4 regions of the Paenibacillus sp. FSL M7-0896 genome follow, and region 2 is predicted to be linked to each of the others. Evidence: riboswitches for the same ligand, from Rfam matches in the RefSeq annotation. Region 2 holds a riboswitch; each other region holds the start of a gene.

Region 1 (8,036 bases), 3.6 Mb from region 2:
ATGAGCATCCTGGCCTATGACCCGTTCCTGACAGCTGACCGTGCAGAGAAAATGGAAGTGAAGCTGGCTTCGGTAGACGACATTGTGCGCGGTGCAGACTTCATCACCGTTCACACACCGCTCACTCCGGAGACGCGCCACATGATCTCCCGTCCGCAATTCGAAGTGATGAAAAAAGGCATGCGCATCATCAACTGTGCCCGCGGCGGTGTCATCGATGAAATGGCGCTGGTAGAAGCGATTGACAGCGGTATTGTAGCCGGTGCTGCGTTCGACGTCTTCGAGAAGGAGCCGCCTGAAGCAGACCACCCGTTCCTTACACATCCGAAGATTATCGTGACTCCGCATCTGGGTGCTTCGACGATTGAAGCCCAGGAGAACGTAGCCATCGATGTATCCGAGCAGGTCCTTCATATCCTGCGCAACGAACCGTTCATCAACGCGGTGAACATTCCGCCGGTTGCACCTAGCGTGATGAACAAGCTGCAGCCGTACTTCACCCTCGGCGAGAAGCTGGGCAGCTTCGCTACGCAGATTACGGACGGAGCGATCCGCGAGATCCATGTGGAATATGCCGGTGATCTCTCGGATGTGGATACCCAGCCGCTTACCCGCTATGTCGTCAAAGGTGTGCTCACCCGCCACTTTGCCGGAGATGTGAACATCGTCAACTCGATGCATCTGGCGAAGACCCGTGATGTGAATGTAGTGGTGACCAAGGCTTCCAAAACCAAAGGCTTCACCAACCTCATCACGGTAACACTCAAGGCTGAGCATGATGAAGAGCGTCTGGTCGCCGGTACCCTGCTGCAGGGCTATGGCGAACGGATTGTTAAGGTCAACAAGTTCCCGGTCGATATTGCTCCGGAAGGCCATCAGGTTGTGATCTCGCATAATGACAAACCGGGTATCATCGGACTCGTCGGCACCCTGCTTGGCGAGAACGGCGTCAATATCGCATCCATGCAGGTTGGCCGTACGATCATCGGCGGAGCTGCCATTATGCTCCTGACCGTTGATAAGGGTGTGCCGAAGGAGGTCCTGGTGAAGCTGGCCGGACTGCCGGAGATCAACACCGCTGAGGAGATCATTCTGCTCTAATTCTTATTTCTTCACAATAAAACACTCTTCGGGAGTGCAGGCCCCAGGCCGCGCACTTCCAAAGAGTGTTTTTGCGTTATACTATGAAATCCGGTAGGCTGGCACCTGCCGGCCATCGGTGTCCGTAAAGCCATATTTCCGTGCCAGGTCCCCTACCTTCTGGGGAGTACCAGTCATGGATATCACTTCAGGATCAGCAGCAAGCGCTGCAACTGCCCGTCCGATATAAGCGGTTGATTCAGTGGTCTGAAGCCCCTCCTCCTCCTGCCAGTGCTCCTCATCTGTGCCAAAGCTGTCCAGGACCAGCTCGGTCCGCATCCAGCCGGGAGAGACGGGAATCACCGCGATGCCATCCGCAGCCACCTCTAGGGATAATCCGTAGGCCATGCGCACCAGTGCATTTTTGGACAGATCATAATAGAAGTTCCCCGTGTACTTGTACTCGTCCCAGAAGGTTGTATGGACGATTAATTTACCCGCCCCCGCTCCTTCCCTGCGCATCAGGGGTACAGCATAATAATTACTCATTAGCTGCGCCCTCACACCCGCAGTGAACATATGATCCCAATGCTGCACCGGCTGCTCCCAGAACGGTTCATTCCCGATAGGGAGAGTATTGCCGCCCCAGACGTTATTGACCAGAATATCCAATCTGCCCTGCTCTGCGCTAATCTGCCGGATTACAGCCTCTGTCTCGCTGTCATTGGTATGATCACAGCGGATCACAGCTCCGTCCCCGCCTGAGCGGCGGATCTCAGCCAGCACCCCTTCAAGCGTTCTTGCTTTTCCCTCCTGCGGCATACCGGCATTCCTGCCCGTAATGTATACATAGGCACCAGCCTTCGCCAGCTCCAGTGCAATGCCTCTGCCCGCTCCCCTGCTCCCGCCTGTTACCAATGCCACTTTCCCTTGCAGATTTGTCATTTGATCCGCTCCCTTTCATCTATCATACCCGGATTAGATGATCATTTGCGCTAATCCGTACTCTTGTCTAATATATACCTTATACATGACAACCATTGACATATATAAATAATACATTCAAGGGAGGTTGCAGAATGAGAGCGGATCGCCTGATCACTATCGTTCAGCTCTTACAGAGCCGCGGGAAAATCAGCTCCAAAGAGCTGGCGCTAACGCTGGAGGTATCCGAACGTACAATCTTCCGGGATATGGAAGCACTAAGCTTCTCCGGCATCCCCGTGCTGGCGGAGCGCGGCCGGGAAGGCGGCTGGAAGCTGGCTGAAGGCTACCGGAATTCCCTGACCGGAATGAACACCAAGGAGATTGCCGCGCTGCTGGTGCCCGCTGATCCGGCGATTCTGCACGCTCTGGGCATTCAGGAGGAGTTCTCCTCGGCCGCCCGCAAGCTGCAGGCCGTCGCTACCCGGCAGCCAGTCACCCCCTTCAGCTTCCTCAGCCAGCGGATTCACATCGACGGAGCCGGGTGGCATCCCTCCGGGGAGACCTATCCCTGCCTATCCGCTTTGCAGGGAGCCTTATGGGAGAACCGCAAGGTGAGCATCACCTATCTCCGCGGGGAGGACGCCGCCGAGCGGCTGGTTGCACCTCTGGGGCTGGTAGTTAAGCGCGGCGTCTGGTACTTGGTCGCGGGGCATGACGGCGAGCTGCGGACCTACAGGGTCTCCAGAATCACTGAGGCCAAAGTCACAGATGAGTCTTTTGAGCAACCGGAGGATTTCGTCCTGTCTGAGTACTGGGAGACCTCCACCGCCGCATTCAAGTCTGCCTTGCCCAGGTACCCCTCCAGCCTTCTTGTAAGAGAGCAAACGATGAAGGAGCTGCAGAAGGAGCGATACGTCGCCCTGTTGCACCAGGAGCCTGCTGAGGCCCCGGGCTGGATCAGGGCCGAGGCTGAGTTCAACACGCCGGAGTCTGCGTGCCGGATCATCCTGTCCCTGGGTCAGGGTATCAAGGTGACGGCACCGCCTGAGCTTGCGGATACTGTTGCTGCGGCTCTGCGTGAAGCGGCAGCATTATACGATTTTTAATAATAGACCAAATGCACTAGTATCCCCTATAATATTACAATACACATTATTATTTATAGGGGGACTTTACATTATGGACTGGATGAACAAGCTGCCGTTGAAACAAAAAATCGTCACCGGATGTTACCTGGTTGCCGCTTTATTCGCTGTCCCTGTCTTAATCACGCTAATCCTCATGGACAGGCTGCTCATCGGCATTATTCTTGTCGCCGTCCTGGCAGCGCTGACTTACCCGCTTGCGCGCTTCATTGAGAGAACGCTTACATCTTCATTTGAGGATATCTCCAATGTGACGCACACGATTGCCAAAGGCGACTTCACCAGCCGTGCCGATGAGAATGGCTCCATGGGCGACATCAGCCGCTCCTTCAATACCATGATTGACAAGCTCAAAAAAATCCTCACCGATGCCTCACAGATTACCCGTCAGGTTATGGACGCCAGCCGCGGGATTGAAGACAAGAATCAGAACCTGAAGTTTGTCATGGCGCAGGTGGCTTCCTCCTCCAATGAACTGGCCCTCGGTGCTAACGAAATCTCGGTGGATATCGCTGATATGACCGAATCGATCAAGGATATCGAAATCAAAGTCTCCAATTATACGAATTCCACCAAGGAAATGAATAAAAGGTCTGTACATACGCTGGAATTGGTAGAACAGGGACGGCAATCGGTGGATACCCAAGCCGAAGGCATGCGCAAGAACATCCAGGCTACCCAGAAGGTGGCGGATACTATCGAAGCCCTATCGCATAACGCACGAGGCATTACGATGATTACCAAGACAATTACCGAAATTGCTGAACAGACCAATCTGCTGTCGCTCAATGCTTCTATTGAAGCCGCCCGTGCAGGCGAACATGGCCGCGGGTTCGCCGTTGTTGCCCAGGAGGTCCGCAAGCTGGCCGAGGAATCCACCGCTTCAACCAAAGAGGTGTTCGGTCTGGTACGCAGCATCGAAGCGGATATCAAGCAGGCTATCGATAACATCGCCATCAATGAAGAGGTAGTCCAGGTGCAGAATGAGATGATTACGGAGACAGCCAACATTTTTGCTCAAATTGTGCATAGTGTCCAATACATAACCGAGCAGATTGCCTCCTTTTCCGCAGAGAGTGACCTTATGCTGGAGAGCGCGCTCAAGATCTCCGGGGCGATCGAGAATATCTCAGCCATCACCCAGGAGACCGCCGCAGGGACGGAAGAGGTATCCGCAGCGATGAACGAACAGATTCATGCTCTTCAATCCGTAGCTGAGGAGACAGAGAAGATGACCTCCGCGGTCTTCAACCTGCAAAAAACGATTCATATTTTCAAATTTTAACCTCAGCACAAAGAGACACGCCTGCGGAATTTTCTGCGGGAGGTGTCTCTTTTTTTGGGCAAAACAAAGATTGTTATGTAATATTCACAAATTGTTGAAATTGTGCATAAGGGTAAAAACCGTGCTTTGCACTTCTTTACTATAGTCGTTCTATTGTCATAGCTTGTCTATAAGCTAACATCTTACATCACTATTACTTAAGTCCTATCACCGAAATTTGTAATGCTGTATATCTAGTGAATTCTTAATGTTTTGCAGTAAATCAGGAATGTAATGAGGCTTTGTGCTCACTTCCCACATTAATCAACCTAAACGGCCATTTGCATTTTAAGACTTTAGTCTTCCAGGGACAACCATTTTCAAAAGTTTGAAAATCCAAATATTTAGCCATTTCCACTCCTGAATATTCGTCAAATTCCGAGTTTCTTCTCACAGGGGTTATTGACAAAAGCGGAGCAAGGAATATATTGTAAAGGAAAATTCTCCACAAATTCATTTATAACCGCATACCGGCAAAATTCACCGAAAGGGAATGACGCAAAGCCATGGATCTACAGTCTCATTTCTGAAGTGGGATCATGACAGCCAGGTTGCTGAAAAACTGTGAACGCCTTAGGTTTCGCGTTTGATTATGGTGATTCGTGCAACAGACCTGTGCTCCAATGGTGAGTACAGGTTTTCTATTGCTGACGTATACAAATAACAACTTGCGGGGTGGATGTTCTGAAGACAGTTGCAGATTATATGGCGGAAGCATTACACAATCTGGGAGTCACTCATTCTTTTGGAATCATAGGCAAGTCTATTTGCCCCATCGCTTTGAAAATGGTTGACTACGGTATAGAGTTCATCCCCGGCCGGCACGAATCCAGCTCCGGCTTCGCCGCCGGCGGTTATGCTCTGAAGACCGGCAGTCTCGGGGTAGCCTTCGGCACCTCCGGTCCTGGGGGAACGAATCTGCTCACCGCAGCAGCGCATGCCAAGGCCAATAATCTTCCCGTCCTCTTCATCACCGGACATCAGTCCATCAAGGAGCTGGGCATTCCCCAATGTCAGGATTCCACTTCCTACCTGGCTGATTTGGCGGATATGTTCCGGCCGGCCACCCTCTTCAGCAAGCTCGTTGAACGCGGCGATCACTTCAGCACGATTTTCAACCATGCCCTATCCATCGCCCTGGGTGACCAAAAAGGTCCGGTCCATCTCTGCATTCCGTTTGATGTGCAGACAGAGCGGCTCGCGGAATGCCGGATTGTTCTGCCGGAACGCGAGGGACTAGTCAGTTATCAGAACTATGACCGGGTCATCTCGGCGATTAATCAATCCGCTAGGCCCCTGATCATTGCCGGTAAAGGCGTCAACCGCTCAGGTGCCCATCAGGAACTGGTTCAGCTGGCCGAAACCTTCAACATTCCTGTAGTCACCTCTCCAGGCGGCAAAGGTGCAATAGCTTATGATCACCCGCTCTACCACGGTCCTGTCGGCGTTGGCGGCTCCTCGCACGGCGATGAATTGCTGAACAACAGCGACCTGTTCATTGTTCTGGGCTCCCGCCTGAGCGACATGACCATCTGCAACCTGAAGCCGGAGAATCATCCGCCGCAGCTGATCCAGTTCGATGTAGATCCAACCTTTGTCGGCAAAATACTGTCCTCATCCACCATCGCTGTCGGCGGGGACTTAAGGGACAACCTGGCACTGTATCTTCAGAAGCTGGACCCCTCTACGGTCACCAAGCATGAAATCACAATCTCCAATGCTTACAATGACGAGTTGCCCGTGCTGGCGGGGCTCTCTCTGGCTTCGGTAATGAGCACGATGAGCGACCTGATTCCTTACAACAGCAGCGTGTTTGTAGATGACGGCAGCCACGGGTTCAATGCTGTGAAATGGTTCAATGTCCGCAGGCCCGGCAGCTTCATATTCGATGCCTACTTTGCTTGCATGGGCAATTCAATTGGCATGGCGATCGGTGCCAAGACGGCTTCTCCCGGAGAGACTGTCTTCTGCATTACCGGTGACGGCTGTTTTATGATGCTCGGAACTGAAATAAACACAGCCGTTTGCAAGGACATTCCGGTGATTTTCATTGTGGTGAACAATAAGCAGCTGGATATGGCGCTTAAGGGTATGGAGAAAACGACCGGCCGGATTGACGGTACGATCTTCGAGGTTCCGATGGATGCCGTGAAATTCGCCGAATCGCTGGGTGCAGCCGGCTTCCGCTGTGAGACGCAGGAGGAGTTCGCTGCCGCAATCCGCGAAGCTGTGGCACTTAACAAGGCTGTTGTCATTGAGCTGCTGACTGACCGTGATGAAATGCCTCCTACGGCCCACCGCACTCTGGATCTTACGTAAGGAAGCCGTATCCGCACACCTTTTCTAACCTACTATCAGGAGGACATATCGTGAACAAGAACATGAACAGCGGACTCGATCATTTCACTGATCTCTCAGGAGATTATGGGGCCAAGGCCCTGGCTCCGATCAAAGAGCATTTTCCGGAATTAGCCGAATATATCATGGGCAATGCCTATGGCGATATTTTTCAGCGGACCACGATTGGCTCTGACTGGAAGGAGATCGCGGTGATCTCGTCGCTGATTACGATGGGACAATATGAACAGCTGGGGGTTCATTATGTAATGGCGCTCCGCGTTGGCATGACCGTCGAGCAGATCAAGGGCGTGCTGCTGCATCTGACCCCTTGCGTCGGTGCCCCCCGGGTGATTTCGGCCTTTAATGTGCTGCTGGATACCCTGGAGGAGATCAAAGAAAAATCTTCATAAATCTACAAATTTCGACTTTTGATTGCACGTTTCAGTATGATCTGGTTATAATGAAGGCAAAATATCCCAAATCGAATTGCGGTTTTGTCGAATAGAGTCGCAGGAATAACGTTTTGGAGGTATTGGAAATTACACTTAGGGAGAGATCAACATGGGACAATTTATTTTGAAGACAGATACTGCGAAGAAAGTAATCAATATTGAGCTGGAGGGAACCTTCTCTAACGAGGACGGGCTCAAATCTATACAGGCTTACCAGCAGACTATTAACCCGATCAGCCCTGCTGAATATGCACTAGAGATCGACTGCCGCAAGCTGAATGTAACCGCTCCTGATGTTGTACCGCTGCTTGAAGGCTGCTTCATCATGTTCAAGGCTGACGGCTTCCAGAAAGTGAGTCTTACCCTGGAAAATAACCCGATCCTCAAAATGCAGCTGGCACGCCTGGGCCGCAAAGCAGGACTTGAGAATCTGGAGATCACTTCAACCGTACAAGCTTAATAAATACAATTTAAACCTAAATCAGCCGCTTGAAACGCACATGTTCATTCATTAAACCGGCTGCTAATGCTGGAAGAGAGTTTTGTAAGAAGCAGATTTGTGAGAAGTATAGCTAACAAAACTTTAGGAGGTCTGTACTATGGCGGGGATTCGCATTAAGGACATTGATATCTACCATCCAGACAAAAGAATCGGCAATGACTTCTTCATTCAGCATTTTGATGACAAAGGTATTGATATCCGTGGACTGCTGGCTACTCTGGGCCGTGAAAACCGCTACAGCATCGACAGCCCGGATGAGAATTCCC
Region 2 (8,036 bases):
TTCGCTTTCATGGAGAGCCGGGACCGGCGGTTCCTGACCCTGTTCCTCGGGTTCTCCCTGACCCAGTACATCAATGTTGGTTATACACTGGCGTATCTGAATACCGGCGGAAATCCGCCGGCTGACGGCATTGTTCTGGTTACAGCTATTACCACTATCATTCTTGCGATATATCTGCTCTATATTGGATACGATGTATATATCCGCCGAACTGCGAAGCTTTTGCCTGAGCCGGTTACCCCCAAGGAGGCGTACGCAGCAGATCTGCTGCTTGCAGAAGGCATCAAGCCGCTTGCCCCTGCTGAGCGCCGTTCTCCGCTGAAGCTGAAGCGCAGAGACTGGATCTGGATGCTCGGTATCACCGTGCTATACGGGGCGCTTGCCCTCTATCATCTGGGAGATAACAAGGCACCTGAGACTCTGTGGGAGCCAGCAGCCAGCGGCGAGAGCTTCTATGTGGATCTGGGGCAGGCTCATCAACTGGAGCGGGTTAATGTGTTCGGCGGTGTCGGAACAGGGAAGTTTCAGCTGGAATTCAGCCAGACCCCTGATAATTGGAGCAGCCCGCTTGAGGTAAGCGAGGATGTGGGCAACGTCTTCATCTGGAAAAGCCAGCCGCTTAACGTATCCGCAAGATATGTCAAGCTCTCGGTTACGTCTCCAGGCTTCACCCTCAATGAGATGGCTTTCTATGAGCAGGGGGCACCGGAGGTTCCTCTGACGATAGCAAGCGTGACACCCGATTCGGGAGCAGCAGCTAAAAGAGGAACGCCGGCCAATCTGTTTGACGAGCAGTCCGTCATACCGGGGAACTCTAATTTCATGAACAGTACGTATTTTGATGAGATCTATCATGCCCGTACGGCTTATGAGCATTATCATAATATTGTTCCTTATGAGAACACGCATCCGCCGCTTGGCAAGCTGTTGATCGGGGTAGGGATGGAGCTGTTCGGCGTCAATCCGTTCGGATGGCGGATCATCGGCACCTTGTTCGGGATTGCGATGCTGCCGCTGATCTATATCATGGCGATTCGGTTGTTCCGTAAGACCACCTATGCTGCACTGGCAGCGGGATTATTCGCTCTGGACTTCATGCATTTCACCCAGACGCGGATATCGACCATCGATGTGTACGGTGTATTCTTCATTATGCTGATGTTCTATTTCATGCAGCGGTATTTCACGATGAATTTCTACCGGGTGCCGCTGCGGACCACACTGGCTCCGCTGTTCTGGTCCGGCCTATTCTTCGGCATCGGGGTTGCTTCGAAGTGGATCGTGATCTACGGAGGCGCAGGACTTGCTATTATGCTTGCGCTGGTACTCATTGAACGCTACAGAGAATACAAGGCTGCCGGACGCCTGCTGGCTGAAGGCAAGCTGAGCGGTCAGGAGCTCAAAGCCGCCTGCCGGACTGCAGATCAGTCCTTCTGGAAGAACACGATCATCACGCTGGCCAGCTGCATTGGATTCTTCGTCATTATTCCGGGAATCATATACAGCCTGTCCTTCATTCCTTCACTATCTGCGTCGGCAGAGGGCTTCACCGTTAAGGGGCTGATTGATGCCCAGAAGAATATGTACAACTATCACAGTCAGCTTGTAGCTACACATCCGTTCGCCTCCTCCTGGTGGGAGTGGCCGTTCATGAAGCGTCCGGTGTGGTTCTTCAGCGGCGGCGAAGGCTTGCCTGCAGGCAAGGCGAGCAGCATAGTAACGATGGGCAATCCGCTGATCTGGTGGACAGGAATCTTCACGATGCTGGCCGCTGTATGGTTCACCCTGAAGCGCCGGGACAAGAGCCTGTATATGATTTGGATCGGCTTCTTCTCACAATATGTTCCGTGGATGCTTGTGCCGCGTGAGACCTTCCTGTACCATTACTTTGCGATGGTGCCGTTTATGATTCTATCCATTGTGTACATCCTGAAGCTGCTTGACGGCAGGTTCCAGGGTGCCAAATATCTGCGGTACGCCTATGTTGCGGCCGCCGCCATCCTGTTTGTAATGTTCTATCCGGTATTGTCCGGCATGCAGGTGAACAGCAGTTATATCATTCATGTACTTCGCTGGTTCCCTTCCTGGGTATTCTAGGAGGGGAGCTGTAAGAGCCGTATAGTTGCTCAAAGCTGATGTTGATGAAGCGCATCAAGGAAGCTGTGGCTTACAATAAATTGAGGAGGAACCCTTGTGAAGGCCAGATATAGTGTAATTGTGCCCATGTATAATGAGGAGGAAGTCATTCAGATAACCTACGAACGGCTCAAAAAAGTAATGGATGAGTGCGGGGATTCCTATGAGCTCGTGTTCGTCAATGACGGCAGCCGGGACCGTACGGCTGAGATTATGCGCGAAATCAGTAATAGGGATGAGCATGTCAAGCTGATTGACTTCTCCCGTAACTTCGGCCATCAGGTGGCGATTACGGCGGGTATGGATTATGCTGAAGGCCAGGCTGTTGTGGTGATTGACGCAGATCTCCAGGACCCGCCGGAGGTCATCCTGCAGATGATCGCCAAGTGGAAGGAAGGCTATGAGGTAGTCTATGCCAAGCGGCTGAAGCGCCACGGAGAGACCTTCTTTAAGAAGGTGACAGCCAAAATCTTTTACCGTCTGCTCAGCAGCATGACCAGTGTGGAGATTCCCACAGATACCGGGGACTTCCGGCTGATCGACCGTAAGGTCTGCGATGTGCTGCGCGGCCTGAAGGAGAAGAACCGTTATGTACGGGGGCTGGTAAGCTGGGTCGGCTTCCGGCAGACCATGGTGGAATATGTGCGGGAGGAACGCTTCGCCGGGGAGACGAAATATCCGCTCAAAAAAATGATCCGCTTTGCGCTCGACGGAATCACCTCCTTCTCGCACAAGCCGCTCAAAATCGCCTCTTATGTCGGCTTCTTCCTGTCCTTCTCCAGCTTCATCTACCTGTTTCTGGTCTTATTCCAGAAAGTCTTCACCTCTTGGACTGTGCCGGGCTGGGCATCCATTGTCGGGGTGAACCTGCTGTTTAACGGCATTGTGCTGATGCTGTTGGGCGTGATCGGGGAATACATCGGACGGATCTATGACGAATCGAAGGACAGACCGCTCTATATCGTACGCGAGACCCGAGGCTACCCGGAGGCAGAGGCCGAAGACACGCGGAAGGCAAGCGATTATGCAAGATAAGGCTTGGCGCGCAGGCATGATCCAGTTTCTGAAATTCAATGCGGTGGGCCTGCTTAACACGTTCATAGATTTTGCGGTATTTACCCTGCTTCATTCCCTGGGCATGCTTAACACCCCTGCACAGATTATTTCCTACAGTGCCGGGACGGCCAACAGCTTTTTCTGGAATAAGAAGGTGACCTTCAAGGGCGGGAACAGAGGCGGGAATAGCGGCTTTGACCGGATGCAGCTGGTGAGATTTATTGTCCTGAATCTGATGGTGCTGGGCATTTCGGTGCTGCTGATTCATCTGCTGACTGACCGGCTGGGCGTCCAGGTGCTGATGGCCAAGGTACTGGTTACCTTTGTTACAGTAATCATTAATTTCTTTGGAAGCCGGAAGTGGGTATTCTAGAGGTACAGTATGTCTTCCCCGTCCCCTGCGGGGGCAGCACTTATTCTATATTGCGGAGGCGATTGTCATGCGGAAGTTATCCTATTTGATTATACTTGCCGGGGTCCTGATTATGCTCTACCCCAAAGGAAGCGAATGGTACGAGGACCGTCAGCAGCAGAAGCTGCTGGAAGAGGCTGAACAGGCCTATAGTGAAATCGTTCCTTCGGCTACGGCTCCTGCCAGCCAGGATCTGAGCAAGCCTTATGCGGAAGTCACCCAGCTGCTGGCGGAAGAGTCTGGTGCGGAAGAGCCGGTGCCCACTACAGCGCCCGAGATTGAAGTGGGAGGCAAGATCACCGCTATTATTGAAATCGATAAAATCGATCTGAAGCTGCCTGTACTGGAGGGCGCCACCAAGACCAATATGAAGCATGCAGCGGCGCATATGAAGGAGACAGCTCCGATTGGCGCGGTAGGCAATGCAGCGATTGCGGCACATCGGTCAAGAACGGCAGGGCGGCTGTTCAACAGACTGGATGAGGTCGGTAAAGGGGACGCCATTACTGTTATTACAAGCGGACAGGAATACAAATATGTTGTATATGATGTATCTATTGTAGAGCCTACCGATATTTCAGTACTGAAGGGTAAGGATGATGATAAAATTCTGACCCTCATTACCTGTGATCCGCTTGTCAACCCGACCCACAGACTCATCATTCATGCAAAGTTGACCTGATTGTCATAGGACAATGCTGAGAAAGGTCAAAAAACATAAAATTTTAGTCTATTTTTGCGGGAATCTAGTGATTTGGGTCTTGCTAATAGATTGAGATATGGTAAGCTATAACTATGAAAGCTAATACACGATAACGGCAAACCTATCGAAAGGTAGGGACGCAAAGCTACAGGGCCTTCCCGTCATGGATGGCAGCCAGTTACCGAATGAAGAGGCTTTTTTTGTTTGTTTTCATTCTGAATCTGTCATTATGTGGCAGTAGATTGGACAGATAAAGCTTATACGATAACGGCAAACCTATCGAAAGGTAGGGACGCAAAGCTAAAGGGCCTTCCCGTAAGAATGGCAGCCAGCTACCGAAAGGGGTTTTATCCATGAAGAAGTTTTATTTAATGCTGATTACACTTTTTGTGATCGTCACTTCCGTGCAGACAGGCACTGCTCAAGCAGCAAATGCAGATTCAAGCTGGTTAAATGTTGGACAACTTGATCAAGGGGTTATCGGGGTATCGTACGATGTTCCTAAAGACAAGAAGATGAAGCTCATGATTACCAAGGACAATAACAGCTATACTTACAACTTATACACTTCCAAACCGACCGAGACGTTCCCGCTGCAACAAGGTAATGGCTCTTACAAGGTCTCCGTTCTTGAGAATACTACCGGCAACAAATACAAAGTACTATCTTCCGAGACTGTATCTCTTTCAATGAGCAATGTGAATGCCGTATATTTGAGCTCTGTACAGAATGTAAAGTGGAGTTCTTCCGATAAATCCGTTCAAAAGGCAGCCCAGCTTACAAAGGGTCTGACCACAGATGCAGACAAAGTTAAGGCTATCTACAATTACATCGTAGCTAACGTGAAATATGACTACTCTCTGGCCAACAGCGTAAGCACAGATTATATTCCGAACAACGACAACACACTGGCTACCAACAAAGGTATCTGCTACGATTACGCTTCCTTGTTCGCTACTATGCTCCGCAGTGAAGGGATTCCAACCAAGTTGGTTATGGGGAATACAAGCTATGTAACTTCATACCATGCCTGGAACGAAGTGTTCCTGAACGGCAAATGGGTGACGATTGATACTACAGTGGATGCAGGTCTGGGTAAGAAAACAGCATCAACTGAACTGATCAAATCAGCAAGCAAATATACTGCAGCGAAATTCTACTAAGAATAGCTGTAACTATAGCATTATCTGAGAATAACCCGCTTAGTCATTAAGCGGGTTATTTTTATTTATATAAAGGTTGCTTTTTAATAGAAGGATAGGTTATTATAAATAAGCGTTGTTGGAGCGGCAAAGGAAATGAGAGATTACTTAAATAAGTGATTTCAAAAATAAAGCTTGCATTGCTCAGATGAACGTGATATATTATAAGAGTTGCTGGTGACGACAACATTGACACTAACAACGAGCTTGATCTTTGAAAACTGAACAACGAGTGAGTATCTGGAGATCACTTCGGTGAGATCCAAAAATGAGAATGTAAATTCTCGTCAGATGTTTCAAAATGAGCAATCGCTCTTTCTAAATACCAATTTGGAGAGTTTGATCCTGGCTCAGGACGAACGCTGGCGGCATGCCTAATACATGCAAGTCGAGCGGAGTTTGAGAGGAAGCTTGCTTCCTTTCAGACTTAGCGGCGGACGGGTGAGTAACACGTAGGCAACCTGCCCTCAAGCCTGGGATAACTACCGGAAACGGTAGCTAATACCGGATAATTTCTTTTTTCTCCTGAGAGAAGAATGAAAGGCGGAGCAATCTGCTGCTTGGGGATGGGCCTGCGGCGCATTAGCTAGTTGGTGGGGTAACGGCCCACCAAGGCGACGATGCGTAGCCGACCTGAGAGGGTGAACGGCCACACTGGGACTGAGACACGGCCCAGACTCCTACGGGAGGCAGCAGTAGGGAATCTTCCGCAATGGGCGCAAGCCTGACGGAGCAATGCCGCGTGAGTGATGAAGGTTTTCGGATCGTAAAGCTCTGTTGCCAGGGAAGAACGTCCGGTAGAGTAACTGCTACCGGAGTGACGGTACCTGAGAAGAAAGCCCCGGCTAACTACGTGCCAGCAGCCGCGGTAATACGTAGGGGGCAAGCGTTGTCCGGAATTATTGGGCGTAAAGCGCGCGCAGGCGGTTATTTAAGTCTGGTGTTTAAACCTTGGGCTCAACCTGAGGTCGCACTGGAAACTGGGTGACTTGAGTACAGAAGAGGAAAGTGGAATTCCACGTGTAGCGGTGAAATGCGTAGATATGTGGAGGAACACCAGTGGCGAAGGCGACTTTCTGGGCTGTAACTGACGCTGAGGCGCGAAAGCGTGGGGAGCAAACAGGATTAGATACCCTGGTAGTCCACGCCGTAAACGATGAGTGCTAGGTGTTAGGGGTTTCGATACCCTTGGTGCCGAAGTTAACACAGTAAGCACTCCGCCTGGGGAGTACGGTCGCAAGACTGAAACTCAAAGGAATTGACGGGGACCCGCACAAGCAGTGGAGTATGTGGTTTAATTCGAAGCAACGCGAAGAACCTTACCAGGTCTTGACATCCAACTAACGAAGCAGAGATGCATCAGGTGCCCTTCGGGGAAAGTTGAGACAGGTGGTGCATGGTTGTCGTCAGCTCGTGTCGTGAGATGTTGGGTTAAGTCCCGCAACGAGCGCAACCCTTGACTTTAGTTGCCAGCAGGTTGAGCTGGGCACTCTAGAGTGACTGCCGGTGACAAACCGGAGGAAGGTGGGGATGACGTCAAATCATCATGCCCCTTATGACCTGGGCTACACACGTACTACAATGGCCGGTACAACGGGAAGCGAAGCCGCGAGGTGGAGCCAATCCCAGCAAAGCCGGTCTCAGTTCGGATTGCAGGCTGCAACTCGCCTGCATGAAGTCGGAATTGCTAGTAATCGCGGATCAGCATGCCGCGGTGAATACGTTCCCGGGTCTTGTACACACCGCCCGTCACACCACGAGAGTTTACAACACCCGAAGTCGGTGGGGTAACCCGCAAGGGAGCCAGCCGCCGAAGGTGGGGTAGATGATTGGGGTGAAGTCGTAACAAGGTAGCCGTATCGGAAGGTGCGGCTGGATCACCTCCTTTCTATGGAGAATCGTCTTCTGCAATGAAGACATTCAAATCGGAAGCTTCGCTTCCACAATAGAACCCTTGGGTTCGAATACTCACTCGTTGGTCAGTTTTGAGAGTTTAAGCTCTCAAGTAACACTGTCTGTTATTCCGAACATCACAGCCGTGATTGTCCCGTAATAACAGCAACTTGATCCTTGAAAACTGGATACCGAAACGAATTTGCGTTTTAGAACATTCCTTTAAGCTGAACTTGTGTAAACAAGTTTCATATTAATGGCGATACTAGCGATTTTCCTTAGGGGAAACGCATTGGTTAAGCTACTAAGAGCACACGGAGGATGCCTAGGCGCCAGGAGCCGACGAAGGACGTGGCGAACAACGAAACTGCCTCGGGGAGCTGTAAGCAAGCTTTGATCCGGGGGTGTCCGAATGGGGAAACCCAGCTGTGGTAATTCGCAGTTACTCGTATCTGAATACATAGGATACGCAGAGGCAGACCAGGGGAACTGAAACATCTAAGTACCCTGAGGAAGAGAAAACAATAGTGATTCCGTCAGTAGCGGCGAGCGAACGCGGAACAGCCTAAACCAAGGGGCTTGCCTCTTGGGGTTGTGGGACGTCTCACATGGAGTTACAAAGGAATATGGTAGG
Region 3 (8,036 bases), 190 kb from region 2:
TCAAGCGTGAGCCAACGGGCCGTTTCTTCCGCTTTGAAATCTTCGCCCACATAATAAAGCACCTGATTTGCAGTGTCCTCCGGTAAATGTTCCGCTTTTGCGCTTGATCTGATATTGATAGCCACCCTGTACTTTTTATTAATATCACCTTCAACCTCAACCAGTACCTGGACATGATTATTTTTGACACCTAGCTTATATATGGTATCCTCATTGGATAATTTGCATTTTAATACCCCGTACCCTTGATCTAATCCGTTACCCATAGTTCGTCAGTCCCCCTTCTTAGCTATTAATGTTTCCCATAGAAGGTCATAGTAATTCTAAGTAAAAGGTGTTCAACATAGGAGGTAAGCTGCATTATGAAATGCCTAACCATTCGCCAGCCGTGGGCCACGTTAATTGCGCTGGGAGAAAAACAAATCGAAACCCGGACCTGGCGGACCGCCCACCGGGGAGAGTTAGCCATTCATGCCGGGATGCAGGTGAATAAGGCGATCTGCCGGACGGAGCCGTATCAGTCGTTGCTGGCCCGTCACGGCTACACTGCGGACAACCTGCCGACGGGCAAGATCATTGCAGTCAGCCGCATTGCGGATTGCTGTGAGGTGACGCCGGAGCTTTCGCAGCAAGGCTGGCCGGGCGGCAATGAATATGTATTCGGCAATTATGCCGAAGGAAGGTATGCCTGGATGCTGGAGGAGGTTGTTCCGCTGGTACATCCCATACCTGCTAAGGGACGTCTGGGTTTCTGGGAATATCCGGTGCTGGAAGAGGAATTGTGAATTTCTTGACGGCAATGTGAAGAAAAATTGCTCCAGATTGGCTGTCAGCTGGTATAATTGGGATATTCGGCGGGAAATCTTCCTATATATAAGGAGAGTTGTGCTCTGAGGCGGTCTACCGCTGGAGAGGGGCAGAAATGCCGGGAAGGAGCGTATGCATAATAGATGGGAAGCCTTCTAATTGCATGGCTTTGTATGCTTTGTTTGTTTCTTGCGTTCAGGGATCAGGTAAGCCGGAGAATCCTGTACCCGGTAGCTGTGGTGGTGATATGCGGCACATTGGGGTATTGGACGTTGTTAATGTAACCGCATCCCGGTGATCATTTAATGCAGAAGTCTGCCGCTTGCGGCAGGCTTCTTTGTTAGCGCTGCTCCATCTTCTCCATACCCAGATATCTGCGCATATGCAGAGTGGCCTGGGCGGCAATCACATCATCCAGCAGCAGCATCCGTTCGTGATAGCCCCTGCAGACAAATTTGGCTTCAACACCCGTCTCCAACCGCTGCTGCTCATAGACCTTCAGACCACGGGCGCGCATTCCGGCACGGACCTCCCGCAGATCGGCAGAAGCGGCATGAGCGGCCGACTGGATTACCTCCAGATAAGGTGCAGGCGTGCGCAGCTCAGAGGCTATAGCAGAAGCATCGCGCTCGAAGGCGGATAGAATAAGCGGCAGCAAAATATAGGATTTGACCAGCAGGTTATCCTGGCTCTCTGCTCTTTGCATCCTTCTCAACCCCTCAAAGAGAACGTATATTCGCATTGTAACTCATCCTTCAAAAAATAATCAATGGGTTTTATAAATTAACTCAAATAATGTGATATATTTCACAAAAAAATAAGATGAATTATTTTATATTAAAATTGAAATATTAAAGATTGATAAATAAATCAGCTCAAAGGAGAATGGCAATGAGTCATGAAGGAAGCCTCCGCCGTGGTTTGGTATTCGGGATCATTCTAAGTGTTCCGCTCTGGGTATCGATGATTGGCTGGGTTCAGCTGTTCGGGTCTGCCTAGGCGACATTTTATTCAAAATATATGAAGTCTATTAGCAGGTGTCGTCCCTATGGGCGGCACTTTTTTTGGAGCTGAGATGCCCAAAAATAGGTAAAATTGCATTGAACAGGAGCAGATAATGAGTAGGGGTGGGCTGAGGGCGATAAAATAGGACGAATGCATCAAATTTTAATGATATAAATTGATAGTATTATAGAAAAGAGAGACAAACGGCTATAGCCAATCCTCTGATTTCTCGACTTTTTTCGTCAGTAGATAAAAAAGAGACTCGCCCCTGAACCCTTATGGTACAAGGGATCAATGAGCAACCATCGTAAAAAATAATTTCAAAAAATATACTGGGAGTGGATTGACAATAGGGTGGGAGAGCGGATAAACTGAAATTAGTACAAAAGTAACAAATGTCATAGACTCAACAATGATCTTACATAAGCAAATCTCAATTGCATACCGAAATCATGTACAAACGCAAACCGTATCGAAAGAACGGGACGCAAAGTCAGGAATCTACTGTCTCTAAAGTTGAGGCTAGGGTCGTCCGGCCGCCGTGAAGCTAACCCTTCGTGGCGGTCTTTTTGTTGTTATAGTCGCGTGACAGATTCATAGAATAGTAACTAGGAGGTGTGGACTATTGAAAAAAGGAGTACGTAAAACAGCCGCCATCATTATGGCGGGCCTATTGACCGTATCCAGTGCTTTTACGTGGGGCACGGATGTCAGAGCAGCTTCAGGGGTGCCGTATACGCCAACACCGGTTTTGGGGGTCGCAGGGAATTTTAATGCTTTTATCCTCGGGGATTTTAAACAAGCCAATGATCAGATTGAAGGCCGCCTGGCAGCGGCGGGGGACATTACCCTCTCCGGAGGTTACGGAGTAGCTAGGGCATACAGGGATGCTTCGCCGACGGATGTACTTGTGGCCGGTAAGAATTTTGTACATTCAGGCAGTGGAGAGATCTATGGAAATGTGGTATTTGGGGATAGCTTTACAGCCAATGAGCCTGGTGTCAACATCAAAGGCGGGAAGAAAAATGCCAGCCCGATTGATTTTGCAGCCGAGCAGCAAGCTCTGATCTCCCGTTCCACAGAGTATGGGGCCTTGGCTGACACGAATGAGATCGGCAATAACAATTATGGACAGCTCAAGATAAGTGCACCGGATCGTTTCAATGTAGTTCATTTGGATGCCTCGACACTGGCGAAGACCAACTATATCGAATTCAACATTGCACAGAACGCTACGCTGATTATTAATATTAGCGGGTCTATAGTCAATGTGCCAAGTTTTGCAATGAATAACGGCAGAGCCAGTCAGGTATTGTTCAACTTTTACGAAGCTTCTGAGGTGAATATCGCTTATACCTCATTCTTCGGGACGATCCTCGCACCTAGAGCGGATGTTCATTATGCCGGAGCAGAGCTGTACGGGACTCTGATTGCAAAATCTTTTAGCGGCGGGGTTGAGATGCACCTGGGATTGTACGAGGGAGAGGGGCCGCCACCGAGTCCGACGCCGACCGCAACGCCGACACCTAGTCCATCACCGACACCAGCGGCTACACCGACACCGACAGTGAAACCAACACCGACGGTAACACCAACACCTACAGTGAAGCCAACACCGACGGTAACACCAACACCTACAGTGAAGCCGACACCGACGGTAACACCAACACCTACAGTGAAGCCAACACCAACGGTAACGCCTACACCTACAGTGAAGCCAACGCCGACGGTAACGCCGACTCCAACTGTGAAGCCAACACCGACCATAAAACCGTCACCTACACCTGTGTGCACTCCAACTCCAAAGCCAACACCGACTGTAAAGCCGACACCAACGCCGACCGTGAAGCCGACACCAACGCCGACTGTGAAGCCAACACCAACGCCGACCGTGAAGCCAACACCAACGCCGACCGTGAAGCCAACACCAACGCCGACTGTGAAGCCGACGCCAACACCGACCGTGAAGCCGACGCCAACGCCGACCGTGAAGCCGACACCAACGCCGACCGTGAAGCCGACACCAACGCCGACTGTGAAGCCGACACCAACACCGACTGTGAAGCCGACACCAACGCCAACGGTGAAGCCAACACCGACACCAACAGCGGTGCCGACTCCAACACCAACGGTGAAGCCAACACCAACGCCGACCGTGAAGCCGACACCAACGCCAACTGTGAAGCCAACGCCGACCGTGAAGCCGACACCAACACCAACTGTGAAGCCGACGCCAACGCCAACAGCTGTACCGACACCAACGCCAACAGCTGGACCGACACCAACACCGACGGCAGAACCAACACCAACGCCAACAGCGGGACCGACACCAACGCCAACGGCAGAGCCGACACCAACACCAACGGCAGTACCGACACCAACGCCAACAGCAGTACCGACACCAACGCCAACGGCAGAACCGACACCAACACCAACGGCAGAACCGACACCAACACCAACGGCAGTACCGACACCAACACCGACGGTAGAACCAACACCAACGCCGACAGCAGAACCGACACCAACGCCAACGGCAGAACCGACACCAACACCAACGGCAGAGCCGACACCAACGCCAACGGCGGAACCAACACCAACGCCAACGGTAGAGCCAACACCAACGCCAACGGCGGAACCGACACCAACACCAACGGCAGAGCCGACACCAACGCCAACAGCTGAGCCAACACCAACGCCAACGGTAGAGCCAACACCAACACCGACGGCAGAGCCGACACCAACGCCAACAGCTGAGCCGACACCAACGCCAACGGCAGAGCCAACACCAACGCCAACAGCTGAGCCAACACCAACGCCAACGGCAGAACCGACATCAACGCCAACAGCTGAGCCAACACCAACGCCAACGGCAGAGCCAACACCAACACCGACGGTAGAACCAACACCAACACCGACGGTAGAACCAACACCGACACCAACGGTAGAGCCGACACCAACGCCAACGGTAGAACCAACGCCAACACCGACACCAACGGTAGAGCCGACGCCAACACCAACGCCAACACCAACACCGACGCCAACGCCAACACCGACACCGACGGCAACGCCAACACCAACACCGACGGTAGAGCCGACACCAACGCCGACACCAGAACCAACACCAGTAACAACACCAGCGCCAACATCGCCGCCGTTCAGTTTCCCTCCAGTGCCTACGCCGACTCCGATTATCGGATTTATCGTGAGCAATGATGTGGTTGTGAATGATGATCCGCTGCCGCTTGGACCTGTAGCAACTCCAATAGCTACAACAGTGCCGACGCCGACACCGGCTGTTGCGGTTGCGCAAATAGCAGCAACACCGGAGCCAACGCCTTCAGCAGAACCGGCACCCGGTGTAGTCCTTATTGATGATGAGGTTCCTCTAGGCGGTGTGCCTGTGGATGGAACCTTGCCGAAGACGGGCGAATCCAGTCCTGCGCCTTATTATTTTGCCGGTTTGGCACTCGCTGGTCTGGGCTTGATTCTTAGAAGAACCACCAGAAACAGCAAACGTAAGTGAGTGACCCGAACTGAGATTTATACAAACAAACGATGATCCTGTAATTTGACAAGGGCTGCTTTCGGAGAAGATGTTCTCCTGGAAGCAGCTCTTTTTTTCGTTGGAAATAAGTGCCCGGATACAGAATGTATGCGAAAAACAACATACAATGTGCCGGTGAGAGAGTCAGCGGACCAATGTATGCGAAAAACAATATACAATGTGCCGATGAGAGAGTCAGCGGACCAAATGTATGTGGAAAACAGCATACAATGTGCCGGTGAGAGAGTCAGCGGATCAAATGTATGTGGAAAACAACATACATGCAATCTGCTGCGGGAAGGCGAGTATGCTAAATGAGTCCACCTGCTTCTTTCAAGAGTCATGCAGAGTACAATGGAGTTGAAGTTTGCGCCTCAGCCGTATTTTTAGTTGGCCTAACTCCCATGCTATACTAGGCTCAAATTAATATGGTTGCTTACTGAAGGAGGAACGTTGATGTGGATGATATACCTGCTTGTGGTGCTGATCGTGGTGGCCGGAGGGGTGGGGTATGCAGGATTCTATTTTTATGGAGTAGCCATTAAACGGGCCCCTAAGGAATTCCTGGCCAAGACCCCAGACCTTAAGATCGATCCGCCGCCGGTGGCCGGAGCCTCGTGGGGAGAAGGAGCGGAGTGGGTGTCCCGGCAGACCTTCCGTGAGGTGGAGCTGATGTCTGAGGATGGGCTCAAGCTGCAGGGCTATTATCTGGCGTCAGAGCGTGCTGCCGGACGGACGGTCATTGTTGCCCACGGGTATTCCGGGAAGGCCAAGGATATGGGAGCGACTGCTAAGAACTATTATGAGAATCTGGGGTACAATGTGCTGCTGCCTGATGCCCGGGGACATGGGAAAAGTGAAGGCGATTATATCGGCTTTGGCTGGCCGGAGCGCCGGGATTATCTGAAATGGATCAGATTCGTCCTGCAGGAGAACGGTCCGGATGCGCAGATCGTGCTGCATGGTGTATCAATGGGCGGGGCTACGGTGCTGATGACGTCCGGGGAGGAGCTTCCTCCGCAGGTCAAGGCGATTGTCGCCGATTGCGGCTACACCTCGGTCAAGGCGCAGCTGTCCTATCAGCTGAAGCGGATGTACCGTCTGCCCAGCTTCCCGTTTGTGCCGGTGGCCAGTCTGGTGACCCGGATGAAGGCCGGTTATTTCTTCGGGGAGGCGTCTGCGCTGAAGCAGGTTCGCAAGGCCAAGGTGCCGATTCTGTTCATCCACGGGGATGCGGATAAGTTCGTGCCTTATGCAATGATGAATGAGCTGTATGAGGCCTGCCGGAGTCCGAAGGAGCAACTGGTGGTGCATGGAGCGGGGCATGGTCTTGCCTATGATACGGATAAAAGCACATACATCCGCACAGTAGGCGAATTCGTGGAACGTTATGTACACAGTCCGGCTGCCGCTGAATCTATACGGTAAAAAAGTCCGTAGAACGTAGACGCGCCCGATATCCGCTGACAGCGGTTATCGGGCGCTAATTATGTTCCACACATGGGGCCTTTCCCTGAAGAACAGAGAAGCAGCCAGCCATGTCTTATCGGTATATTAATCCCCCGCCGTCTGTGAGCAAGACGGGTGTCGTTATTCCTTGTTATTTCCAGCAGCCGTGTGGCGAGAATAATCCTTCCAATACGACAAAAGCCCTACCTCTCTTTTGTCCTTGCGGCTCCGTGGCCGCGCCAGTGTGAATCGGAATGCTATGTTCGAATTTAGTCTCATAAAAGGGATAAGTACTGCAAGAAAACGTAAGATATTGTGTCCAAACCGCCGATAATATAGAGAAGTGATTCATCGGCCTGACATCTTCTTGATGGGGATAAACATACTCGAAAACAAATATTATTTTATTATAGCATGGTCTTCACATAAATGCAACTGTATATTGGGCTGAGGCCGGACGGGGATGAGTGGACAGATGAGACTATACAGAAGCTTTTTGAGAAATCAGATCCGGAACTACATCTTCGGCTCAGCGGTAGCGGTACTCGCGGTCGGGAGTCTGCTTATGTTATCTTCCCTGGAGATCAGCCGGGTTGAATACTACCGCCTCTTACTGGTACTTGCTTGTTCTTTCGTAATAATGGCGTCTATAGAGATTACTGTCTTTCTCAGACAGATCAGGCCCATACGGGCTGCGCTCGTTCAGGAGAATGCTGCGCTATCGATGCTGGAAGAAGCATATCTGCATACGCACCTGCTGCCCAAACGGGCTATACAGCGGATTATGGGGCCGCATCTGCTCGGATTATCCGTTCCGGCTCTGCTGCTGTCGGTGTGGATGATCCATTCTGGCTGGGTCACGTTTCCGTACTTCTATCTGATTCTGGCGATGTGCTGCGCAGTGCTTGTGGCTTGTATGCATTCCCTCATTGAATTCTTCCTGACCTGCACCTCCATTATTCCGCTGATCAAGGAATTCAGGAACCGTGCGCTGGAGCAGTATGGTGTGGATTTTTCCCTGGAGGGCCATGTGTTCGTGCCGATACGCCCCAAATTCTTGGTAAGCTGTATGCTGATCGGCACCTTCCCGCTGTTCCTGTTTATTATGGCCACGCATATCCGTATGAACGGTGAAGGGGATTCGATAGTCGTCGTCGGACTTCAGAGCTACTGGGCCTGGGCGGGGATGGTGCTGCTGATCGGCACGCTGTTCTCCTCCATTGCGGCCTGG
Region 4 (8,036 bases), 430 kb from region 2:
ATATAAAATCACAAGCCTGTTATGAAATGGAGCGGAGAGGAATTTTGGAGCTGTAGGAGCGTTAGCGTCCGCCTTTGTCTCCGGATGTTATCTGCTGCAAGCAATATAATCAACAACATCTGGAGACAACAGCGGCCGTAAGCCCAAAATTCCTTGCAGCGACCCTCATAACAGGCGGGATTTTAACTCAGAGTTCCCCGCAATAAGAATACCCAATAACAATACGATATGGAGGGTTCACTATGAAACTAGTACTTCTATCAGGCGGCTCCGGCAAGCGGCTCTGGCCGTTGTCCAATGATTCACGCTCCAAGCAATTTCTGAAGGTACTGGCAAGCCCGGCAGGTGAACCGGAATCAATGGTACAACGGGTATGGAGACAGCTGGAGGAGAACGGCATGGCCGGGTCCTCGTATCTGGCGACCGGGCGCAGCCAGGTGGAGATGATCCAGAGCCAGCTCGGCAGCGAGGTGCCGATCATTGTAGAGCCGGAGCGGCGGGATACCTTCCCGGCTATTGCGCTGACGGCGGCCTACCTGTATTCCATCGCGGGGGTGTCCCCAAGCGAGACCGTGGCGATTCTGCCGGTGGACCCATACGTGGAATCCTCCTTTTTCGAAACGGTGCTGCAGCTGGAGAACACCATGCTGGTGAGCGGGGCGAACCTGGCGCTGATGGGCGTAGTTCCCGAGCATGCTTCGGAGAAATACGGCTACATTATTCCAACGGGCGCAGATGCGGGAGCGAATGGTTACCTGCAAGTGAGCCACTTCCAGGAGAAGCCGGACCGCATCCAAGCTGAGGAGCTAATCAGGCGGGGAGCGCTCTGGAACTGCGGAGTGTTCGCCTTCCGTCTGGGTTACCTGCTGGATATCCTGCAGCGCAAAGGGCTGCCGCTCAATTACGAGGAGCTGCAGAAGCAGTATAAGCTGCTGTCCTCGATTAGCTTCGATTACGAAGTGGTGGAGAAAGAAGAGAACATCGTCGTGCAGCCTTACGCCGGATTCTGGAAAGACCTGGGCACCTGGAATACGCTGACCGAGGAAATGACCAGTAACCATGTCGGCAAAGGCTTCATCACCGCTGACTCCGAAGGCACCTGCCTCATTAACGAGCTGGATATTCCAATCACGGTAATCGGGGCGAAGGATCTGATTATCGCCGCCAGCCCGGACGGCATTCTGGTGACGCACAAGGCCGAGAGTCCGCGGATCAAGGAAGTGCTGAAGACTTTTGAACAAAGACCGATGTACGAAGAGCGCCGCTGGGGCCACTACAAGGTGATCGATTATGTGAAATATGATGAGGGCAACGAGGTGCTGACCAAGCGGATTTTCATCAATGAGGGCAAAAATATCAGCTACCAGCTGCATCACAAACGCAGTGAAATCTGGACCTTCGTCAGCGGGGAAGCCAGCATTGTCATCAATGAGAAGATGCATAAGGTGAAGGCGGGAGATGTGGTGCGGATACCGGAAGGGACCAAGCATGCCATTCTTGCTCTTACCGATGTGGAATTCATTGAGGTGCAGACAGGGTCTGAGCTGGTAGAGGAGGACAATATCCGTATTACTCTGGACTGGGAGGATATCGCTCTACATCAGTTCATTTCGTAGGTCTAACTTATCTATTTAACCAATTGTTACAATTTTAAATCAGGCATTTAGAACTATTTTTTAGACAAAATTTGTTTTTACTCTACATTAAATTTGCATATCGACGATACTTACGGTAAGAGGGATTGATCCTTCCAAAACGACAATGGCAAACCTAATCGAAAGATAGGGACGCAAAGCTATAGGGCCTTCGCAAGAGTGGCAGCCTGGCTACCGAAAGGAAGAGAATATTGTGAAAACTTACCGTAAGTCTCGTTTGCTCTGCGCTGTGCTGTCGCTGGCCGTGGTATTGTCTGCTGTACCCGTGGGACTGGGAATCGCCCCGTCCACTGTCAAGGCTGCTTCCTCTACAGGAGCACCAGTGAATCCTAATGCTTCAGCCGAGGCGGTCAAGCTGCTGAACAGTCTCTATGAGATCTCCGGGAACGGAATCATTACAGGGCAGCATGACTATTTCGAAAGTCCGGATGAGCTGAGCAACAAGCTGAAGGGAACAAGCGGACAATACGCCGCACTGCATGGTTATGAGCTTGGAGCAATCGGTGGACAGAGCGAGAGCGGAGTAGCAGCACAACGCAAAAATATCGTCTGGAGTGCAACGAACTGGTCCAGAGCGGGCGGCATTGTCGCCATGACCTTCCACCAGAATCTGCCGGGCACCAAGTACGAATGGTCCAATGTGCAGAAGCCAATCACTCAGGCACAATTCAACAAATACGTAACTCCAGGGACACCAGAGTATAATGCGCTGATCACTGATCTGGATAAAGTAGCTGTCTCTCTGAAAAGTCTGCGGGATGCTAAGGTTCCGATCCTCTGGAGACCGTACCATGAAATGAACGGCGGCTGGTTCTGGTGGGGCAAGAAAGACAACTTCACTGCACTATGGAATATTATGTATGACCGGTTCGTGAATGTTCATCAGTTAAATAATCTGATTTGGGTATGGAACCCGAATGCGCCGAATGCCAACTCTGATCCCTATGCACGGACCTATCCGGGCGCGGACAGAGTGGATGTGCTGGCAGCAGATATATATAATAACGACTACTCGAATAAATATCATGATGATCTGACCAGCCTGGCTGGCGGCAAACCGATCGGCATCGGCGAGAACGGCGAAATGCCGAACATCTCGAAGCTGAAGCTAACTCAGCAGAATTACGTGTTCATGATGAACTGGGGCAAGATGCTCTATGAGAATAACAGCACGGCGACAATCAAGAATTTCATGAATGACAGCTACACACTGACCCGTGACCAATATAAGGCCTGGTCTGCTCCGGCGGCGGCTCCTAAGCCAACGGCAACGCCGACTGCAACACCAACACCAACACCAACGCCGACTGCAACACCAACACCAACGCCGACTGCAACACCAACGCCGACTGTAACACCAACGCCGACTGCAACACCAACCGTTGCGCCGATTCCGAAGCCGGTCCCAACCTCCGGTGATACGGACAGTAAGCCTGCCCAGAATGGCTTGCTTGGAGAATACTTCAAGAACATGACGCTCTCGGGGACACCGGTTATGGTGCGTAACGATGATGTCATCAGCTTCAATTGGCGCCAGGGTACTCCTAATGCTGCACTCGGTGTAGACTACTTCTCGATTCGCTGGACCGGCCAGATTAAGCCGGCTTACAGTGAGACCTATCAGTTCTATACTACATCGGATGACGGTATCCGCTTGTGGGTGAACGGCACAGCAGTCATCGACAGCTGGGTCAAGCAGAGCGGAACTGCCCGCACAGGAAGCATTGCCTTGACTGCCGGGCAACTGTACGATATCAAGGTTGAGTATTACGAGAATGCAGGCGATGCGAATGTCCATCTGATGTGGCAGAGCCCCAGCCAGGTGAAGGGAACCGTACCTGCAAGTGCGCTTTTCTCCAGAGCAGGCAACACATCCATACCTGTTCCAGCTGCAACAGCAGTACCGACCACGGTACCAGCAGCGACAGTAGCGCCAGTTCCGACAGCAACGCCGGCACCAGTAACGACACCAATGCCAGCACCAACACCAACGCCAGCACCGACACCAACGCCAACACCGGTGCCTACGCCGACAGCGGCTCCCGTTCCCGTTCCTTCTCCTACAGCAACACCGGCGGATCTGCCGGTAGAAGTTCCTGCTGCCAATGGACTGTACGCGGAATACTTCAATAATATGACTCTATCGGGCGAACCCGCTGTAGTGCGTACCGATGCTGTGCTTGATTTCAACTGGCGCCAAGGCACGCCGGATGCCGCTATCGGCATAGACTTCTTCTCTGTCCGCTGGAGCGGGAAGATGAAGCCGCTCTACACGGAGATTTATCAGATTTATACCACTTCCGATGACGGTATCCGCGTACGGGTGAACGGTGAGCTTGTGATTGACAGCTGGGTGAAGCAGAGCGGCACCGAACGCATGGGCAGCATCAGCCTGACCGCAGGCGAGCTGTATGATATTCAGGTAGAATATTATGAGAATCAAGGGGATGCAAAAGCGCGGCTAATGTGGCAGAGTCCAAGCCAAGCCAAAGGAACCATTCCGGCAAGCGCGTTGTTCCTCCCGTCCGCTTCGTAAGCTCATAAGGTCCGCAGCTGTGTTCAACATTGGCGCTGTTACTGGTTAAGACGTTACAATTATAAATCCTGTAAGCCACTCTTAATGGCCCTGCTTACCAGCAGGGCTACTAAGCTATAGAAAGGCAGACAATCCGGCAGGCGTAACCTCCGGGGCCCTGCCGGAGAGTGTGGCTGGAGAAAGGAGATTACATTGAACACTTACCGTAAGTACAGGCTATATACAACTATTTTTCCTCTAATCCTTATCCTTTCATTGCTTCCATGGGGGGAAGGGCGCAGTCTGCCCGCAGCCGCCAAGGTTACAGCACCTGCCGCCCCCGCTCCCATACAGCCCATTAATCCTTCGGCCTCCAAGGAGGCTTCCGCACTGTTAAGCTATCTCAGTAATCTCAGCGGCAAGGGGATGATATCCGGCCAGCATGATTACCTGGAGAGCCCCGATGAATTTAATAATAAGCTCCGCACCACAACCGGCCGCTATGCCGTTCTGCATGGCTATGAGCTGGGAGCCATAGGCAACCAGTCCAAGGAGACCATTGCCAAGCAGCGTCAGGCTGTCGTGGACAGCGCCATCCGTTGGCATGAGGGCGGCGGTATTGTCGCCATGACCTTCCATCAGAATCTGCCGGGAACCGCGCCGGTATGGACCAATGTGCAGAAGCCGCTGAGCCAGAGTCAATTCAAGCTGTATGTCACTCCAGGAACGCCGCAGTACAAGGCCCTGGTCGCCGAGCTGGATGAAGTGGCCAAGTATCTGGGCGAGCTGCGCGATGCCGGAGTTCCGGTGTTATGGCGGCCCTATCATGAGATGAACGGCGGCTGGTTCTGGTGGGGGCAGAAGGATGACTTCGCGAAGCTCTGGGACCTGGTCTATGACCGCATGGTGAATACGCATAAGCTGAATAATCTGCTGTGGGTATGGAATCCGAATGCTCCCAACAAGTCGTCTGAGCCGTATGCCGCCTATTTTCCCGGCATCGCTAAGGTGGATATTCTGGCCGCCGACATTTATGACAATGATTTCAAGCAGTCTTATTATGACAGCCTCCTGAAGCTGGCGGGCGGCAAACCGATCGGAATCGGGGAGAGCGGAGAGCTTCCAGACCCTGTCATCATGTCTCAAAAACAAAGCAAATGGGTATATACGATGACATGGGGCAAGATGCTGGTTGAGAATAACCCGACCGTGAAAATTCAAAGCTTCATGAACCATAAATACACGGTATCGCGGGAGGATTACAAGCTCGCGGGGGGTGCCAAAACGCATGCGGCGGCTGTAAGCTCAAGGAACGGCCTGAGAGGCCAGTATTATGGCAATATGGACCTGTCCGGCACACCGCTGCTTACCCGTAACGACAGCACCCTTCAATTCAACTGGCATGGCAATTCACCGGCTCCCGGCCTTCCCAAGGATGCATTCTCGGTACGCTGGACCGGGACCCTTAAGCCTCTCTACAGTGAAAAGTATACGTTCACCGCTTCTTCGGATGACGGCATCCGCGTATGGATCGGCGGCAAGCTCCTGATCGACAGCTGGAAGAACCAGAGCAGTGCGAGCAAGGAGGGCAGCATCACGCTCTCTGCGGGTACCCCCTACGCCATCAAGGTGGAGTATTACGAGAACCGCGGGGATGCCAGCGTCAGTCTGATGTGGAGGAGCCAGAGCCAGAAGCAGATGATTATTCCCCAGAGTGCGCTGACGCTTCCTTAAGGAAGCCCCCGCAGAAGAAGTGTGACGTAACCGGTACAGCATAGAATTCCGGAAGAAAGCGAGGACAAGGGAATGAGGACTAGAGTTCAAAAGAAACCCAGTAAATATCTCCACAGGCTACTAAAATTTGCAGCATTGATCATCTTGATTCTGTTGTCCGTCTCTGTCTTCGGAGATTACGGGACGAAGGACGGTGAAGATGATGTGGATCTGTCTTCATTGTCGGCGGCCAAGGATGCCGGTCCTGAGATGCCGGAAGGAACTGTTCTATGGAAGCTTGGCAAGCATGACGGCTCTGCCGGTGAGTTCAAGGCGGCAGGTTCAAACGGGGTGAAGAAGACGCTCAGCATAGCTTCAACTACTGCTAAGTCGGCAGAGCTGAAGTCACTGCCCTCCGGCCTGCACGGGGAGACCAACCCGGAGCTGCGGATTCAGTATGAGCTGGATAAGATCCCGGAGCACGGGGTCTTATTTCGCGTGAGCATTATCGATGCTTACAAATCCGTTCCCCAGATGAGCGTGTTCTCCAACCGTCAGCTCTCAGGCATCATTCAGATCGCCGGGATTGCCGGAACAGGCAGCAAATACGACTTCCGCAAAACCTATGAGCTGTACATTCCCAAAGAGCAGCTCATCAGCGGCACCAACGAGCTGACGCTGCGGACGGCCAGAGGAATCTATTCCTCAGAGGCTGAGGATAAGTACAACTGGTGGACATGGGATAATCTCAGTCTGGAGGCGCTGAAGTCTCCGATTAAGGAGCCGATTCACGGCAGCTATACGCTGACGGGGACGGTGGTGAATAACAAGCAGTTTTATTTTGACGAGGGGGCGGTTACGCATCTGCCCTATATTATGAAGTGGCTGGGTGTAGCCTATAGCGGCAATATCATGCGGACCAGCTGTGCCAGCGATGTAGGCCGCTCGTGTGAGAATATGGAGGAGTACTACAAGGTCCTGAAGGATTACAATATGCAGGCCGTAGCGCTCTATCTGTACACAGGCGATATCAAGCTGAAGGCGGACGGAACGCTGCCAGAGGATGCGGAGAAGAAGCTGACGGATTATTTCCAGAAGTACAGCCCGTACTTCCAGTATTACGAGGTGGATAACGAACCGGGCCTGTTCAACCGTTCCAAAGCGGTCAATCTGGCCATAGCCGAGTGGCTGAACAGCAAGGGGAAGACGATCGCACCGCATCTGCAGACGGTTGCACCTGGATGGGCCTACTGGCCGGGCTACAGCGAAGACTCGTGCGGCAATCAGAAGGGTCCGGTGAAGCAGTGCGGAGACCCGGACGGCTGGGAACGCGATCCGAAGCAGCGCGATGAGCTTGAAGCGGTAACGGATCTGACGAATGGCCATTCTTATGGGGATTCCTATATTTTCGGACAGGGCGGGAGCTTCACGGAGAACCTGAAGACCTTCGGGGGCTCGGTAGACGGCCTTAGCAAAAAAATGCTCGCCACCGAGTTCGGCACCTCAGACTCCCATGTGGACGCCTATCAATATGGGGCCAAGGAGCGGACCTCGGCGGTGTTCGACCGGATTATGCGGGCGCATCTCGGCTATGCCGATATGTTCGTGCAGCATGCCGCCTTCTTCAAGAATTTCAGCCTGTTCAAATACGGCTTCAATCTGGAGGACCATGATCCGGCGGCTACAGAGATCTACTACACCAAGGAAGGCGAAGAATCCCGCGTCAGTATCATGCGCAGGCTGGATCTGGCTTATGCTACACACGGCGCTCCGCTGACCTACCAGATCAGCAATAAGGAGGAGCTGAAGGATAAGCTGGTCTACGTAAGAGCAGTGGACACCTCCACGCTTGAGCCGCTGGCGGGCAGCAAGGCGACATCCAACAAGGTGCTGGTGAACTTCGTCAATTTCGAGCAGACCGAACAGACCGTTAAGGTCAAGGTCACGATGCCCAAGAAGACGGTATACGAAGGAGAACGGTTCGGCAAGGGCGATACTTATGAGGAGGCCCGCAGTTATGTAACCGGCAGAGCCGCTTCGCCGGAGCTGGAATTCACGGAGACGCTGGCTCCGGGAGAAGGCGTGCAGTACATTCTGGAGCCTTCCTCCGAGGTGGCGGATACGGCGCCTCAGGGCCTGAAGGCGACTGCTGT

Evidence for each region. Region 2 has a riboswitch for cyclic di-GMP ahead of MKY12_RS01670 (transglutaminase-like domain-containing protein). Riboswitches for the same ligand answer to the same signal wherever they lie in the genome.
Region 1: it holds a riboswitch for cyclic di-GMP, as region 2 does, so the genes downstream of both, MKY12_RS19485 (thiamine pyrophosphate-binding protein) here and MKY12_RS01670 (transglutaminase-like domain-containing protein) in region 2, are expected to answer to the same signal.
Region 3: it holds a riboswitch for cyclic di-GMP, as region 2 does, so the genes downstream of both, MKY12_RS00835 (choice-of-anchor A family protein) here and MKY12_RS01670 (transglutaminase-like domain-containing protein) in region 2, are expected to answer to the same signal.
Region 4: it holds a riboswitch for cyclic di-GMP, as region 2 does, so the genes downstream of both, MKY12_RS03400 (PA14 domain-containing protein) here and MKY12_RS01670 (transglutaminase-like domain-containing protein) in region 2, are expected to answer to the same signal.

What each region holds. Positions count from the first base shown of each region.
Region 1 is NZ_CP150250.1:4,491,588-4,499,623, forward strand. Features, by position in the region: gene serA (phosphoglycerate dehydrogenase) at 1-1,101, shown strand, start outside; gene MKY12_RS19470 (SDR family NAD(P)-dependent oxidoreductase) at 1,183-2,025, opposite strand; gene MKY12_RS19475 (YafY family protein) at 2,160-3,113, shown strand; gene MKY12_RS19480 (methyl-accepting chemotaxis protein) at 3,187-4,437, shown strand; cyclic di-GMP riboswitch class I at 4,939-5,035, shown strand; gene MKY12_RS19485 (thiamine pyrophosphate-binding protein) at 5,152-6,795, shown strand; gene MKY12_RS19490 (carboxymuconolactone decarboxylase family protein) at 6,846-7,226, shown strand; gene MKY12_RS19495 (hypothetical protein) at 7,378-7,728, shown strand; gene MKY12_RS19500 (3-oxoacyl-[acyl-carrier-protein] synthase III C-terminal domain-containing protein) at 7,868-8,036, shown strand, end outside.
Region 2 is NZ_CP150250.1:387,647-395,682, forward strand. Features, by position in the region: gene MKY12_RS01650 (glycosyltransferase family 39 protein) at 1-2,097, shown strand, start outside; gene MKY12_RS01655 (glycosyltransferase family 2 protein) at 2,194-3,171, shown strand; gene MKY12_RS01660 (GtrA family protein) at 3,161-3,565, shown strand; gene MKY12_RS01665 (class D sortase) at 3,633-4,286, shown strand; cyclic di-GMP riboswitch class I at 4,412-4,493, shown strand; cyclic di-GMP riboswitch class I at 4,567-4,647, shown strand; gene MKY12_RS01670 (transglutaminase-like domain-containing protein) at 4,661-5,470, shown strand; rRNA gene MKY12_RS01675 (16S ribosomal RNA) at 5,837-7,397, shown strand; rRNA gene MKY12_RS01680 (23S ribosomal RNA) at 7,697-8,036, shown strand, end outside.
Region 3 is NZ_CP150250.1:193,191-201,226, forward strand. Features, by position in the region: gene MKY12_RS00820 (YukJ family protein) at 1-266, opposite strand, end outside; gene MKY12_RS00825 (ASCH domain-containing protein) at 363-785, shown strand; gene MKY12_RS00830 (hypothetical protein) at 1,148-1,513, opposite strand; cyclic di-GMP riboswitch class I at 2,264-2,356, shown strand; gene MKY12_RS00835 (choice-of-anchor A family protein) at 2,438-5,335, shown strand; gene MKY12_RS00840 (alpha/beta hydrolase) at 5,819-6,784, shown strand; gene MKY12_RS00845 (HD domain-containing phosphohydrolase) at 7,302-8,036, shown strand, end outside.
Region 4 is NZ_CP150250.1:814,569-822,604, forward strand. Features, by position in the region: gene MKY12_RS03395 (sugar phosphate nucleotidyltransferase) at 243-1,616, shown strand; cyclic di-GMP riboswitch class I at 1,754-1,834, shown strand; gene MKY12_RS03400 (PA14 domain-containing protein) at 1,849-4,191, shown strand; gene MKY12_RS03405 (glycosyl hydrolase) at 4,384-5,904, shown strand; gene MKY12_RS03410 (discoidin domain-containing protein) at 6,109-8,036, shown strand, end outside.